Regions from separate parts of the Aeribacillus sp. FSL k6-2211 genome, predicted to be linked through region 2. Evidence: riboswitches for the same ligand, from Rfam matches in the RefSeq annotation. Region 2 holds a riboswitch; the other holds the start of a gene.
The links. A riboswitch is a leader RNA that binds a small molecule or an ion and turns the genes downstream of it on or off. The one in region 2 is predicted to bind thiamine pyrophosphate.
Positions count from the first base shown of each region.

Region 1 (8,216 bases), 1.6 Mb from region 2:
CTGATGTTGTGGGCCAACAGGAAGCCGTCTCTTGTTGTGTTCAAATATTCACCGCTCAGCTCTTCCTTATTCGCAAAGGCGATACAATGAGCGATACCGTGAATCACACCAACTTCGTTTTTAATTTTTTCAAAGCACTGCTCGATTTCTTCATCCTTCGTTACATCACAAGGCAACACGAGATAATCTTCCCGTCCTAACGAATCTACGAGCTCTCGAACCGATTTTTCCATTCTTTCGCCCACATATGTAAAGATCAATCTTGCTCCCGCTTCATGCAAAGAGCGGGCAATTCCCCAAGCAATGCTTCGCTTGTTAGCAACACCCATGACCACAATGTTTCGGCCTTCCAAATTCAATTTCATGGAAAATCCTCCTAAACATTATTACAAGTTATTAATACCTGATCATAATTATAAAGGACAAAAGAGAAAAAAGCCAGAACATATATGTCCGGCTTATGTTATTTAGAAGCAGCTAAATTTCTTTTATATGCCCAATGATTGGTCGGACCGTGGCCGCCTCCGATGCCTAGAGCATTTTCTACAGCAAGATGGATGAACTCTTTTGCAGTTTTTACGGCTTCAATGACTTCTTTTCCTTTGGCGAGCTCAGCTGTCAGCGCAGCAGAAAAAGTGCAGCCTGTTCCGTGCGTGTGCTTTGTGTTGACATAGTTGCCTTTAAATTCATAAAAATCATGCCCGTCAAACAACAAATCAATGATTTCGCCGCCCGACGGCTGATGTCCTCCCTTTATGATCACATGCTTTGCTCCCATTTGGCAAATTTTTTTCGCAGCTTCTTTCCGATCATCAAACGATTTTATCTCGATGCCCGTGATCGCTTCCGCTTCCGGGATGTTCGGCGTCACAATAAACGAAATCGGAATTAAGTCGTTGATGAGCGCGTTGATGGCAGACTCTTCAAGTAATGGATGTCCGCCTTTTGCAATCATTACTGGATCAACGACAATTTTTTCCCATCCATGCTTTTGAACTTTATTTGAGACGATTTGGATGATTTCTTGATTAAAAAGCATTCCTGTTTTGACCGCATCTGGCGATAAATCTTCAGCAATTGCATCAAGCTGACTGATCACCCCTTCAGCCGGAACAGGGTAGACACCATGAACACCTAATGTGTTTTGAGATGTAACGGCCGTGATTACGCTCATTCCGTATACATCCAACTCTTGAAAAGTTTTCAAATCTGCCTGAATTCCCGCGCCTCCCCCTGAATCGGACCCGGCAATCGTCAACGCTTTTCCGATGGTCATAAACACACCTCCATTTAAGCTCCGAAGTAACGTTGATAAATAGCTTTTGCTTTCTCTTCTTCCTTAGTGCCGTGAATTAATGCTCTTCCGTCTTGAAAAAGCACGACGCGGAAATCATCCGCCTGAAAGGATATTAAATAAGCATTTCCCTTTAAGTCTTTCACGATCGGACGCAAACGATTGGTAATTTCTGATAGCGAAATCTTCTGTTTTTGCTGCGGACGTATTTGTACGGTATTCCTTCCGCACAAAACCGCTGTTTTTAATCCATTTTCAACCGACAAATATGGATATGTCGGGTGATGTCCGCACGATGGGCAGTCGGCCTTTTTTAATTTTGTCATGTCCACTGCAGAATGCTCCCTTGTCCAAACATCAAATGAAACTAACTGCTTGGACACCTCTCCGCTGACTAAATATTTCAGTGCCTCTGCTGTTTGATAAGAGGCGACGATTTGCACCGCCGGGCTGATCACGCCAACTGTATCGCACGTCATTCCGTCAGACGGAATCGCTTGGAGCATACAATGGAGGCATGGTGTTTGTTTCGGAACGATGGAAACGGTCATTCCATAACTTCTCACTACTGCCCCATAGATCCAAGGTATTTCGTGCTTCATTGCTAAATCATTGATGAAAAATCTCGTTTCAAAATTGTCAGTTCCATCGATGATAAGGTCTACATCCTTTACATGTTCAATAAAATCAATTGAGAAATCGCCCACAATCGCTTCAATCGAAATGTTCGAATTGATTTCCTGCAAATGTTTTTTGGCAGCAACCGCTTTTGGCAGCTTTTGTTTCGCATCCTCTTCTGTATACAGCTGTTGACGCCCGAGATTGCTCCAATCGACATAATCACGGTCAATGATGGTTATTTTACCGATTCCAGCACGGGCTAACATTTCAGCGCTTGCGCAGCCGAGTGCCCCAGCTCCAACAATGAGCACATGGCTTTTCAGCAATTTTTTTTGTCCCTCTTCTCCAATAGGAGAAAACAAGATTTGGCGAGAATATCGTTCCATTATGTCGTTAACATTCCTTCCGTTGGACTGCTTGCTTGTGCATACCGTTTTTTCGGAATGCGTCCTGCTTCATATCCAAGTCTTCCTGCTTCAATCGCCAGTTTCATTGCCTTCGCCATTTTCACAGGATCTTTTGCACCGGAAACAGCTGTATTTAATAAGATTCCATCTGCTCCCATCTCCATGGCGAGTGCGCAATCTGCCGGCGAACCGATTCCGGCATCAACAATGACTGGAATATTGGCTTGCTCAATAATAAATGATAGATTGAGAGGATTGACAATTCCTTGGCCTGATCCGATCGGAGATGCTCCCGGCATGATGGCATGAACCCCTAATTCTTCAAGCTTCTTCGCCAGAACAACATCGTCTGAAGTGTATGGAAGAACAATAAACCCTTCATCCAATAACATCTCTGATGCCTTCAATGTTTCAATCGGATCAGGGAGAAGCGTTTTATCATCTCCAATTACTTCCACCTTAATCATATCACATAATCCTGATGCTTTAGCAAGTTTAGCGATTCTGACTGCTTCCTCCGCAGTTTTTGCCCCGGCCGTGTTCGGCAGAAGCGTATATTTCGATAAATCCAACATTTCTAAAAAATTTGGCTGAGAAGGCTCGTAAATATTCATTCTTCTGACGGCAAATGTCAAAATTTCAGCACCTGAGGCCTCCACCGCTTCTTTTTGTATCTCAAAAGACGGATATTTTCCAGTTCCTAACATTAATCTCGACTGAAATGTTTTATCTCCTATTTTTAACATGAATCATCATCCCCCTCCAACAAAATGGACAATTTCAATTTGATCACCATCATGTAATGTCTGGAAGCTGTATTGTTCTTTTGAAACAATTTCACCATTTCGTTCAACGACAACAATTCTTTCCTGTAATTGAAAAAAGTTCAGCAAATCTTCAATGCTTCGAACACTATTCTCCACTTCCATCTGCTGGCCGTTGATGCGAAGTTTCACCGTTTCATCACCTCCCTTTCGCATCAGAAAGCAATCGGTTTAAAGAAAAGCTATGAACATAACGCTCATATTGATTCGTTTTCAAAATCATGTCTTTTACGATCAAGCTTGTAATCGGCGCTAGAAGAATGCCGTTTCGATAATGACCGGTCGCAAAAAAGATTCCCTCATGCTCCGGGTGCTCGGCAAAATACGGCCAGCCGTCAGCTGTTTGCGGCCTGAGCGACGACCAAGCACTAACGACCGGTTCAGACCCGATTTCTGGCATCATTTTCTGAACCTTGATCATTAATTCGGATACTCCTTTGACTGTTGGATTCGTATCCCAGTCGTTTTCATAAGAAGTTGCTCCAATAATAACGGTGCCGTCTTTTTTCGGTACGATATAACAGTGCTCGTAAAACACTGTTTTGTTGATCACTAGTTTTTTCGGTTTTACGGCTAAGCATTCTCCTTTAACGGGCTTCATTGGATTTTTCAACCCCAACTTTTCTAAGAAAAAGCCACTCCAAACTCCGCTTGAAACGACGACTTTTCCACATATAAAAACTCCTTGGGAAGTGACAAGCTTGTATGCTTTTCCCTCTTTAATCACATCGAAAACAGGACATTGTTCAAAAATGGATGCACCATATTTTCTAGCGCCTTTCGCATATGCGCAGCAAACAGATGAACCTTTCACTTGGCCGTCATGTTTAAGCCAAAGAGCTCCCGCAATGTCTTCAGAAACATGTGGCTCATTTGCCAGTACGTTTTCCCTTGAATGCCATTCTAGTTCATTCTCATCTGCGAGCGATTGCAGAAAGCGGCCTTCTTCCTCAGTAAATGCAAGCCGATACATGCCTTCCTGCACAAGCTCAATATCCACACCAGATTGCTCCAATAATTCTTTTGCAAGGCTCGGATATAAATTTCGGCTCTCTAAGCATAGCTCAAAAAATATGTCTCTTTTTTCATTTTCAGAATGGGCACCCAGCATTCCTGCTGCAGCGGATGTCGCTTTACCTCCGATTTCGCCGCTTTCAAACACGGCGGTCTTCAGCCCTGCTTTTGATAGCTCATAGGCGATCCCTTGGCCGATGACCCCTCCCCCGATGATTCCAACATCAAAAACGTTCATTTTAAAAAGCTTCCCCTTTCCTGAAAAGTTTGGCAGCGCTCTCTGGATCTTTCGAAGAAAAGATATAGGACATAACGGCAATACCGCTTGCTTTTTTTTCTAAAACCTTTTGCATATTATCAGGCGTGATCCCACCGATGGCGATAATAGGAATATTGACGTGTCCAACGATTTTCCTAAGCAAATCTGTTCCCTTTGCCGGAAGTCCTTTTTTACTGTTCGTTTCAAAAACGTTTCCGAAAAAACAATAGTCTGCTCCGTCTTTTTCTGCTTTTACCGCTTCATCTAATGAATGGACGCTGACACCGGCTTTTATTTGCGGAAAAGCGCTTTTCACTTTTTTTACCGGCAGGCCGGTTCCCGGAAGATGAACATTTTGAACGCCTGTTAGGAGCGCAACATCGAGCCGATCGTTGATAACAAGCTGTTCTCTCCTTATCCCGTTTGCCAAAAGCTGTTCTACAAGATGAATGATCTCACATGGTCTTTTATTTTTTTCTCGTATATGAACGTAATCAACATGATCTGATATGGACAAAATTATGCGTATTAGCTCGTTGACCGGTTTTGTTCCGTCTGTTACGGCATGAAGTTCCAACATTGTACATTCCTTTCATGAGAAAGACGCTCACACTCGTCTTTCAAGGTTCAAAACTGGAAAGCAGCTGTCCAGTGGTGAGACTGGAAACAATAAAAAACCACCTTCCTTGCTGGAAAGTGGTAATGGAATATCAGACATATGTTTCAAATTCCCACTTCCCTACGCTGGCATCATCCAGATCAGGTTCAAAGGGTCTTAAAGTCAACACTTTAATCTCAGCCTTTCCAAAGGCTCCCCTAGTGGATGCTTATTAAATTTTCATACTAATTTCATGCTATCACAATTTGTTTTGTTTGCAAATATTATTTGCTAAATTCCAGCTCATCTTTTAACTCATTTACATATTTGCGGGAACCCGTTACAATCAAGCGGTCCCCTTTTTTCAATTCGGTATCGCCGTGAGGCACAATGGAATCTTCACCTCGAAAAATCCGGACAAAGATACAATCTCCTGTAAACGGAAAGTATCGAAGCTTCATTCCATCATATTTTCGGTTATTCATATTAATTTGATAAAGAGAGTTGTCTTGGTTTGTTAAGATCCGCATAACGCCAGGCGATTCGATCAAAGCCCTGAGCAGCGTTTTTGTTGACAGCATGACGGAAAATACGCTGATCCCCTTTTCTTTTAATGCTTGATCCAACTCCGGGGAAGAAATGGAGGCGATGACCTGTTCTACGCCGCATTCTTTTGCATATGTCGCAATTTCCGCATTTCTTTCTTCATCCCCAGTAGCCACTATTACTATATCAGCTTCCATTATGTGGTGTTCATTCAATGATTCTATCGAATAGTCTTTCAATTCTTCAATTTTAAACACCGATTGAGCAGTCCCGTTTTCAATTTTGTCTTGCTGTGTATGATATACGGTTGCTTCATACAAATTTTTGTCCAATTCTCTTGTGACTGGAAGGGTCATTTGATTTGCACCAATAAAAGCAATTTTCTTTTTAGGCTGCACCGCCATTTTTTTAGGGAATAATTTTTTAAATCCTATCGGCGTGATAATGCTTGTTAACACGGCAACTACTATTAGTGCGTCAGCCATTTGCTTATCAATCAGTTCGATTCGCTGTCCAATTTCAGCTGCCGCAATAACTAATGATAAAGTAGCAGTCAACAAGAACGCCGCCGCAATCGTTGTATTCGTATCATACCATTTTCTCAGCACAAAAACGGGAATAAACTTTGAGATCAAGAGGGCGAGAAATAACAAAGGAATTAACAAAAGAAGGTTCGGATCTTTGATCAATTCCCATAAATCCAATTCCACCCCTATCATGACAAAAAAGATCGGGATTAAAAAACCGTAGCCAAACGAATCTAGCTTTTGCACCAAGTCTGAATTAGGCGATAAAAGCGAGACTAAAACTCCCGCAAGGAAGGCGCCTAAAATATTTTCTGCCCCAAGCGTTTCCGATAAACCTACAAGTGCGAGAATTAACGTAAAAACCGCCCTTGTTCCAATTTGAACCGTTCCTTTTGACATCGATTTAATAAAGGATCGACTTTTAAACCTTTTGCCAATGAAGTAAAGCAGTACGCCTGCTGCAAACAAAAGAAGCAGAAGCCACGTATTGCTTTCTCCTTCGCTGTTTAAGGAGACAAAAACCGCCAGCAAAATCATGGTGACAAGGTCGGCTATGACAGCCACCAGCAAAATAATTTGGCCGATGGTTGTTTTCATAATTTGCTCGTCTTTCAGCGTCGGCACTACTACTCCTAAAGAAATCGTTGAAATCACTAACGTCATGAAAAAGGCATTGCGGATAAATCCCATCCACATTAACAAATACGATAAAAGTAATGAAACAACGAAAATGCCAAGAAAAACAATTGACGCAACCAAAAAAGTATGAGGAGCTTTTTTTCCGTTGGACAGCTTTTCTTCTTTTTTCTTCTCTTTGGAGAAAATGGTGAAATCAATCTCAAGCCCGCTTAAAAACATGAGAAATATAAATCCCAGCGTTGAGAGAGTTGACAGCCATACATCTTCTTGCACTAAATTAAATCCCGTTTTCCCGATGATTAATCCGACAATAATTTCCGCAACGACGACAGGAATGAATGCCAGTTTGAACCGATGCAGCAAAATCGGGGTTAAAAAAGCGCCTACCAACACGATGACAAGAGAGGTTACTGCATGTGATTCCATATTGCGCCTCCTTTAGCTAATTTTGTTAGAGCAAATAGTTCATAAATAGTGTCGCCATGCCAAAATAAATCAAAATGCTGATCATATCATTAATCGTTGTAATAAATGGACCGGAGGCCACAGCCGGGTCAATACGAAGCCTGTGCATGACAAGAGGAACAAACGCCCCGGCAATTGTCGCAACAGTCAGCGTTGACAATATGGAAAGACCCACTAGCAGTCCTAAGAAAAATTTCTGCTTCCAAATAAAAATTGTCAGTGCAACAACAATTCCGCATACTGTTCCGGTAATCAAGCCGGTTCCAGCTTCTTTGAGAATAATTTTCCACACGCGTTCGGAAGTGCCTTCGCCTGTTGCAATTCTTCTTACGGCAACAGCGAGAGCTTGTGTTCCTGTATTTCCAGCCATCCCTGCAATTAATGGTATAAAGAGCGCTAAAGTTGCCACTTTGTTCAACGTTTCTTCAAACTGGCCGATTAGGCCGGCGGTGAACATTCCTAAAAATAGGAGAATAATAAGCCATGGCAATCTTTTTTTGGCAGCAGAAACAGCATTCGGATCATATGAATCTACATCCGAGACAGCGGCCAGTTTCGAATAATCGTCAGAAGCCTCTTCGTCCAGCACATCAATAATATCATCAACAGTTATAATTCCAACAAGACGATGTTGAAAATCAACAACCGGAAGAGCCAAAAAATTGTAGTCCTTCATCTTTCTTGCTACTTCTTCCTGATCATCCGCCACAGATACCGAGTAGACTTTCTTTTTCATAATGTCAGCAATCAAAGTATCGTCTTCATGAACAATTAAATCTCTTAACGACAGGACGCCAACAAGATGTTTCTCTTCGTCAATCACATATAAATAATATATTGTTTCCGCATCAGGAGCTTCTTTCCGCAGCAAGTCCATCGTTGACTGCACCGTATAATTGGCATTAATGGCAACGAACTCGGTTGTCATAATACTTCCTGCGGTAAATTGTTCATAATCAAGAAGTTCGCTTATGCTTTTGGCAGTTTGAGCGTCCATGATGGTTAAATAGCTGGAAATTTTC
Region 1 covers NZ_CP150190.1:1,182,117-1,190,332, reverse strand. The annotation lists gene fabI (enoyl-ACP reductase FabI) at 1-365, opposite strand, end outside; gene thiD (bifunctional hydroxymethylpyrimidine kinase/phosphomethylpyrimidine kinase) at 464-1,276, opposite strand; gene NSU19_RS05860 (ThiF family adenylyltransferase) at 1,291-2,304, opposite strand; gene NSU19_RS05855 (thiazole synthase) at 2,301-3,068, opposite strand; gene thiS (sulfur carrier protein ThiS) at 3,075-3,278, opposite strand; gene thiO (glycine oxidase ThiO) at 3,286-4,398, opposite strand; gene tenI (thiazole tautomerase TenI) at 4,400-4,999, opposite strand; TPP riboswitch at 5,139-5,247, opposite strand; gene NSU19_RS05835 (monovalent cation:proton antiporter family protein) at 5,302-7,155, opposite strand; gene mgtE (magnesium transporter) at 7,181-8,216, opposite strand, start outside.
Region 1: it holds a riboswitch for thiamine pyrophosphate, as region 2 does, so the genes downstream of both, tenI (thiazole tautomerase TenI) here and thiC (phosphomethylpyrimidine synthase ThiC) in region 2, are expected to answer to the same signal.

Region 2 (8,216 bases):
GACAGCACTATTTGCTCTGAAAGGGAAAGGATTTATTTCGGAGTTAACCCAAATATTTTCATTGAAACCTCAATGGGATCAACATGACGGAGCGTATAAGCGGCGCATGAGCTGTTCATACGCTCTTTTTTGATGAAGGGAAAACCGTTCTATCCATATAGTTTGAGCAGTTTTTCTTTTGACATCATTAAATATTTCGGCGGCCGCTTCAAGCTATCGAAACGATATTGAATGATGAAATACATAGGGGTAAATGTCAAAAGCTTATACCATTTATAAAATGGATTTTGAATGGCAAACGTTTCAAAGCCCAGCCGTTCAGAGCCTTTATTTAAAATAGTTATTCCAATAATCCCTTTCACATTGTGAAATTGTGAATGATTCCGCAAGTATTGAACGATATTTGGCAGCCCTTTTTCTGTTTTAGAGTAAATGTATCTTCCTTTTTGAATTTCGCTCTTAAAATGATTCAGTTCCTTCATTAAATAGACGTTATGAAGATGTATTTTTAACAGAAGATCATTTTTTTTAATTTTTGTACCGTCTGAAAGAATTATTTCCCTTCCTTTATATTTTGTCAATCGAACCCGGAAAATGTCACGATTATTCTCCTTGTCCCTCACATACTCAAGCCGCGAACAAAGGTAATAAATGGGATCCAATAGGCACCAAAACTTAAAAAAACAATATCTCAACCTTCCCATTTGCAACACCTTTCACTTTTTTTCTTACAGTTTATTTTTTAGCATACGAATTGTTTTTATTTATAAAAAATTTTTTTCGAATAGCCATGAGAAATTAAGAAAAAACTTTTAAAGAACTCCATCAATAACAATGGTGAGCGATATGAAAAAAATTTTATATCTTCCTTTTTTGACCATACCTTCAGGCCATCATCAAACAGCTGATGCCCTAATGGAAGGGTTGTTACGGCTTGATCCTGACATTCATTGCGAAAAAATGGACCTTTTGTCATCGAAATTTGGAAAAATAGAAAGGCTGATATCTTCCTTTTATTTGCAATGGATTGGCCGTTTTCCTAAATCATACAGCCATATGTACCACAGGTCAGTGCTCGCGGAACAAAAGAGCGCCAAAAGGTTTTTCCATTATGAGGCACTTTTTCTCCGGCATTTAAAAAAGATCATTGATGAATTGAATCCGAAAATGATTGTTTGTACCCATGCTCTTCCTTCCTACTTGCTTGCCAGGCTGAAAGCCTCTTCTCAAATCAACATCCCTGTTATCAATGTATACACAGATTTTTTTATTCATCACCTTTGGGGAAAAAGAGAAATTGACTATCATTTTGTCGGTCACTCATATATGAAAGATTATTTGCTCGAAAAAGGTATAAAAAAAGAACAGATTTTTGTTACAGGGATTCCTATTCACCCAACTTTTACAAAAAGGAAAGATGAACATGTACATAGCATGCGCTTTTATCGAGGATTAATTTCGGGAGGAAGTTCAGGCGTCGGTTCAATAGAGAAGATAACGGAAAAAATCAGCCGCGATGATGATATCCATTATATGGTGTTATGCGGAAAAAACAGAAAGCTTTATGATCGATTAATAAAACAAAACCATCCACGAATTACTCCTTTACCTTACATCTCTTCAAGAGAACAAATGAACGATCTGTACAATCGCGTCGATTTTATCATGACAAAGCCCGGGGGTGTGACAATCAGCGAATGTTTATACAAAAAAATTCCTATATTTGTATACCACACTCTTCCAGGACAGGAAGAAATAAATTTGGAGAAATTAACGAAATTCGGGATGGTGTTTGATTTTCGAAATTGGCAAGAGGAAACAAATATTTCGGCCTCCATTATTCGAGCGCTGCAATCTAAGCAGCTATCAAAATTTTTATCGAAAGTGGATGAATATCATAAAAGTTTAGCTCCGATTGAACCAGCGGGATTGATCAAACGTTTAATGAATGAATAGCTCCTGGAAGCCATTAAAGCTTCTAGGAGCATTAGTTTGAAAATTATTTATCGATAAAGGGATGACCCGCCCTCTATAAATTCTTTTGCTTTTTGCCTCAAACCTTCCTGAACGAAATCAGAATCACTTGAACCGGCCATTTTTCTTAAATTGTGGGAAATTTTCATCGAGCAAAATTTTGGACCGCACATAGAACAAAAATGGGCAATTTTCGCTCCTTCTGCCGGCAAAGTTTCGTCATGATATTCGCGTGCCCGTTCAGGATCGAGAGAAAGATTAAATTGGTCGTTCCAGCGAAATTCAAAACGGGCTTTTGATAAAGCATCATCCCTTATTTGGGCGCCTGGATGCCCTTTTGCCAAATCTGCGGCATGGGCTGCAATTTTATAAGCAACAACACCTTGGCGCACATCCTCTTTATTGGGAAGGCCTAAATGCTCTTTCGGAGTTACATAACATAGCATGGCCGTTCCGTACCAGCCGATCATGGCTGCTCCAATGGCTGACGTAATATGATCATAGCCGGGAGCAATATCGGTCGTTAATGGACCGAGGGTATAAAAAGGAGCCCCTTTGCAAATTTCATTTTCTAAATCAACATTTTCTTTAATTTTATGCATCGGAATGTGCCCAGGGCCTTCGATCATGACTTGGACATCATGTTTCCAGGCGATTTCCGTCAATTCACCGAGCGTTTTCAATTCGGCAAATTGCGCTTCATCATTGGCATCTCGAATAGATCCGGGACGCAAGCCGTCACCTAATGAAACGGCAATATCATATGTTTTTAAAATTTCGCAAATCTCTTCAAAATGAGTGTATAAAAAGTTTTCTTGATGATGCGCCATACACCACTGCGCCATGATCGAACCGCCGCGGGATACGATTCCGGTCGTCCGTTTGACGGTCAAAGGGATATAGCGAAGCAGCACGCCGGCATGTATAGTAAAATAATCGACCCCTTGTTCTGCTTGCTCAATTAATGTATCACGGTAAATTTCCCATGTTAACTCTTCAGCAACGCCATTTACTTTTTCGAGCGCTTGGTAAATCGGGACGGTTCCAACCGGCACGGGCGAGTTGCGGATGATAAATTCTCTTGTTGCATGAATATTTTTTCCTGTTGACAGGTCCATAATTGTGTCAGCGCCCCAGCGGATGGCCCAAAGCATCTTCTCAACTTCTTCTTCGATTGACGATGTTACAGCTGAATTGCCAATGTTGGCATTAATTTTTACATGAAAGTTCCGGCCGATGATCATCGGTTCACTTTCCGGGTGATTAATGTTGGACGGAATAATGGCCCTGCCGGCAGCGACTTCTTGACGAACGAATTCAGGATCCATGTTTTCACGAATCGCCACAAACTCCATCTCTGGGGTGATGATCCCCTTTTTTGCATAGTGCATTTGTGTAACGACAGCACCTTTTTTTGCTTTGAAAGGCTTTCGATGAAAAGGTGTGGCAATATTGTGATCTTCCCAATTGCGAAATCCATTATCTTCAGGCTTTACCTGGCGCCCGTCATATTCTACAACATCATGACGGTCTAAAATCCACTGTTTGCGCACAGCCGGCAAACCTTTATGAATATCTGCCTGAAAATCAGGATCTGTATAGGGACCGCTCGTGTCATAAACCTTTACAGGTTCATTTTCAAACGTTCCCGCTTCCGTTTTCGTGGGAGTTAATTGAATTTCCCTCATCGGAACCCGAATATCGGGTCTCGACCCAGTCACATAAATTTTTTTGCTTGCTGGAAACTGCATGTTTTCGAAATAATGTTTCATTTTTCTCCTCCTCCATTTTTTTATCTGAAGATGTGCATAGAAAAATAGGAGGGGAGATGGGACGTGAAAAATAAAAACGGGTTCGCTTTAGCACGAACCCGATCAATTCAATATAGAAAAAGAAGGCAATAAAATACTCCCGCTACCTACTTCCCTACGCTGGCATCATCCAGATCAGGTTCAAAGGGTTGAAGAACTTCAGGCGCGTTCTTCTCTCAGTCCAGCTAATTGGACACCCCTAGTAGATGGTTATATATTTTTTTTAATAGTAACATAATATGAAAAATAATGAAAATATTTTTTCGTTTCATGTTTGTTTGCAGAATTGTTGATTTTTGAAACTTTCTGCACAATTGTCCGTAATAATATTAGGCAAAAAATAAGGGGGGAGAGGCCTGAAATCAAACAATAAGTTTTTCGCTATTTGCGCTCTGCTGCTCATCTTGTCGATTATTTGTGCGTCTTTTGATGCCAAATCAGCTGAAGGGAAAACAGTTTATTTTATTCCGATTGAAAATACAATTGAAAAAGGATTGGTGCATTTTATTAAACGATCCATTCAGGAGGCGGAAAAAGAAAAGGCGGATGTCATTGTTTTTGAATTGAACACTCCTGGCGGTGCTTTAGAGGCAGCGATAGAAATAGGCAAAATGATTATGGATACAGATATCAAAACAATCGCTTATGTAAATAAACATGCGATTTCCGCAGGGGCTTATATAGCATTAAGGGCTGATCAAATATATTACCATCCTGGCGGTACCATTGGGTCAGCGGCTGTCATTGACTCCAATGGCAATGCTGCAGAAGTAAAAGTGCAATCGTTTTGGAAAGCAGAGATGAGAAATGCTGCTGAGGTTCATGGCAGAGACCCTATGTTCGCTGAGGCGATGGTAGACAGCAGCTTGGATATGCCCGAATATGGTGCAGAAAAAGGAGAATTACTAACATTAACAGCAAAACAAGCGATGGAAGTCGGGTATGGTGAAGGCATCGCCAAAAGCCGGGCAAAGCTTTTGAAATCGATCGGAATGGAAGGTGCAAAAGTCCAGGAGACTGAGGAGACGTTTGCTGAAAAAATAGCCCGTTTTGTAACAAACATGTATACCATTCCGATATTATTAACGATTAGCGGTTTAGGGTTTGTGTTAGAATTGTACACTCCTGGGTTTGGCATTCCTGGTTTTATTGGACTATTGGCACTGTTTTTGTTTTTCTTCGGTCATTTTATTGCAGGGCTTGCGGGATTGGAAACGGTTGTTTTGTTCGTGCTTGGGGTACTGCTTATAATTGCAGAGTTGTTTGTTCCAGGAGGAATTATTGGAGCAATCGGTTTTCTTTCAGTCCTTTTAAGTTTATTTTTAGCAGCTGATCATATAGGACATATGGCGGTTTCTCTTTTTATTGCCGGTTCCATTTCGATATTCACAATATTCATCATGTCAAAGGTGATTGGTAAGCGTATGAAATGGTTTAAAAAAATTATTTTAAATGATTCAATCAGCACGGAGAAAGGTTATGTATCCAATCAAAATCGTACAGATTTAATTGGGAAAACGGGTGTAACTGTGACTGCTTTACGACCGGCAGGAACAGTAATGACCGATGGAGAGGAAAGATTGGATGTTGTGACAGAAGGAACGTATATTGAGAAAGGAAAAAAAGTGAAAATTGTTAAAGTAGAAGGCTCACGAATTGTTGTAAGAGCTATTAATGAAAATGAATAGGAGGTAGGTATATCACATGGACGTAACATTTTTTCTTTTACTAGGTCTTATCGTATTAGGTCTTATTTTGCTTGGCATCTTGTTCTCTTTTGTGCCGATTATGCTCTGGATTTCAGCTCTGGCAGCTGGCGTTCGCATCAGTATTTTGACTCTTATTGGAATGAGGCTGCGCAGAGTCATTCCAAGTCGAGTGATCAATCCGTTAATTAAAGCGCATAAAGCCGGCCTTGATGTCACAACGAATCAATTGGAAAGCCATTATTTGGCAGGAGGAAATGTCGATCGAGTTGTCAACGCATTAATTGCAGCTGAAAGAGCTAATATTGAATTGAGCTTTGAACGTTGTGCTGCGATTGATTTAGCGGGAAGAGACGTGCTTGAAGCCGTTCAAATGAGCGTAAATCCGAAAGTAATCGAAACCCCGTTTATTGCAGGGGTTGCCATGGACGGAATTGAAGTGAAAGCAAAAGCCCGCATCACGGTGCGAGCCAATATTGACCGGCTTGTTGGTGGTGCCGGGGAAGAAACGATTATCGCACGTGTAGGTGAAGGAATTGTCAGCACCATTGGTTCTTCTGATGATCATAAAAAAGTGCTGGAAAACCCTGATATGATTTCGCAAACAGTTTTAAACAAAGGACTCGATTCAGGAACAGCCTTTGAAATTTTATCCATCGACATCGCGGACGTTGATATCGGCAAAAACATCGGTGCGATCCTGCAGACAGATCAAGCGGAAGCGGACAAAAACATCGCGCAAGCTAAAGCGGAGGAACGCAGGGCGATGGCGGTGGCAAGAGAGCAGGAAATGCGCGCTAAAGTTGAAGAAATGCGGGCAAAAGTTGTTGAGGCGGAAGCGCAAGTTCCGCTTGCAATGGCGGAAGCTTTAAAATCAGGAAATATTGGAGTTATGGATTATATGAACATCAAAAACATTACCGCTGATACAAATATGCGTGATTCTATCGGAAAAATGACAAAAAACTCTGCTGGTGATGAAGAAGAATGATCTTTCTGCCCATCAAAGGAGGTGTCATATGGAAATATTTGAAAATCCACTGTTCATTTTTATTTTAATCGGGATTATTTCTTCTTTGTTTGGCAGAAATAAAAAAGATCAAGAGCAGCAGAAAAAAAGGAAACAAGTTGCAAAACAAACGAAACAAAGGATAAAAAATGTTTCGACAAGCCCTCCAAATGAATGGAATCAAATTCAAAATGTACACACAGGCCTATCCAGCCAACTAAAAAAAGCTGAAAAAGACAAATCGAATATGAAATCTTTTCATAATAAAAATAAAAAACAGAAACCATCAGCTTTACACATGCATTCAGCTGCAAAAGGAGTCATTTGGAGCGTCATTTTAGATGAACCCCGATCCAAAAAGCCCCATCGGTCGAATTTCATAAAATAAATGAATTAATGGTGTTAATCCCCTTTTGTCTCTCATAAATATGAGGATGAAGGGGGTTCTTTTATGGGCAAAAAATGGCATCAGCGAATAAAAAGCATATTGACAGAAGGATTGCAAATACCAGCTGACGTCATGATGGATCTTCCCCGTGTTACGATGATCGGTACATTGCATATATATATAGAAAATCATAAAGGACTGCTTTCTTTTACAGATAAAGAGATTCGAGTTCTGCTGCAGCAAGGCCAGATGCTCATTAAAGGAAGCGATTTTGTGATGAAAGCGATATTGCCAGAAGAGCTCCTTGTAGAAGGGAAAATTGAACAAGTATTATATATTGATCAGTAGGGGGATCGGGATGCGGAACAATTGGTTGTTATATTTTACAGGCTTCGTTCAGGTAATAGCGGAAGGAACCGGCTCAGAAAGAATGTTGAACGATTGCACGCGGCTTGGCATTGTCACAATAAATGTAAAGCGGCTGGAAAACGGTGCAATTTCTTTTTTTATACGCCTTAAAGATGTACAGGCTTTACGAAAAGTAGTTCGTAAACATGAATGTAAGTGCACCTTTCACCAAAGGATAGGATTTCCATTTTTATTAAAAAAATCATGGAGAAATTTTGGGTTTGTTATTGGAATTGTTCTGTTCATTGCCATTACATTTCTTTTATCCAACATGATTTGGCATATTGAAATAAAAGGGGCTAGTCCGAAAACAGAGCATTTAATACAAAAAGAATTGGACAAAATAGGAATTAAAAGAGGGACGTTTCAGTTTTTGACATCGAGCAATCAAACAGTTCAAAATCGTTTGATGAGCCAAATAGATGATATAACATGGATCGGTGTCAAATTAAAAGGAACGACATATTCTCTGGAAGTAGCCGAAAAGAAAAAAGAGCAAAAAAGCAAAGTGGAGGGGCCGAGGCATTTAGTGGCCGCGAAGGAAGCTGTTATAGCAAAAATGTATGTTGAAAAAGGACAACCTTTAGTAGACGTTCATGATTTTGTTAGAAAAGGACAAATATTAGTTTCCGGTGTAGTTGGAGAAGGTGATAAAATACGAAAAGTGGCAGCAGACGGAGAAATATTAGGCGAAACTTGGTATATTTCAACAGTGGAGGTGCCGCTTCAAACAACTTTCCAGTTATTTTCAGGAAAGTCAGTCACGAAGCATTTTCTCTCCTTTCGTTCTTTTTCCCTTCCTATTTGGGGGATGTTTCGCAATGATGAATCGGAATATCCGCAATATGCGGTGGAGCGAGACGAGCGTCCATTAAAATTTTTAAAATGGGATCTTCCAGTTAACTATAAGAAAGAAACGA
Region 2 covers NZ_CP150190.1:2,777,729-2,785,944, reverse strand. The annotation lists gene NSU19_RS13455 (hypothetical protein) at 150-704, opposite strand; gene NSU19_RS13450 (galactosyldiacylglycerol synthase) at 847-1,956, shown strand; gene thiC (phosphomethylpyrimidine synthase ThiC) at 2,004-3,746, opposite strand; TPP riboswitch at 3,881-3,996, opposite strand; gene NSU19_RS13440 (NfeD family protein) at 4,190-5,473, shown strand; gene floA (flotillin-like protein FloA) at 5,490-6,482, shown strand; gene NSU19_RS13430 (hypothetical protein) at 6,511-6,888, shown strand; gene yqfC (sporulation protein YqfC) at 6,952-7,236, shown strand; gene yqfD (sporulation protein YqfD) at 7,247-8,216, shown strand, end outside.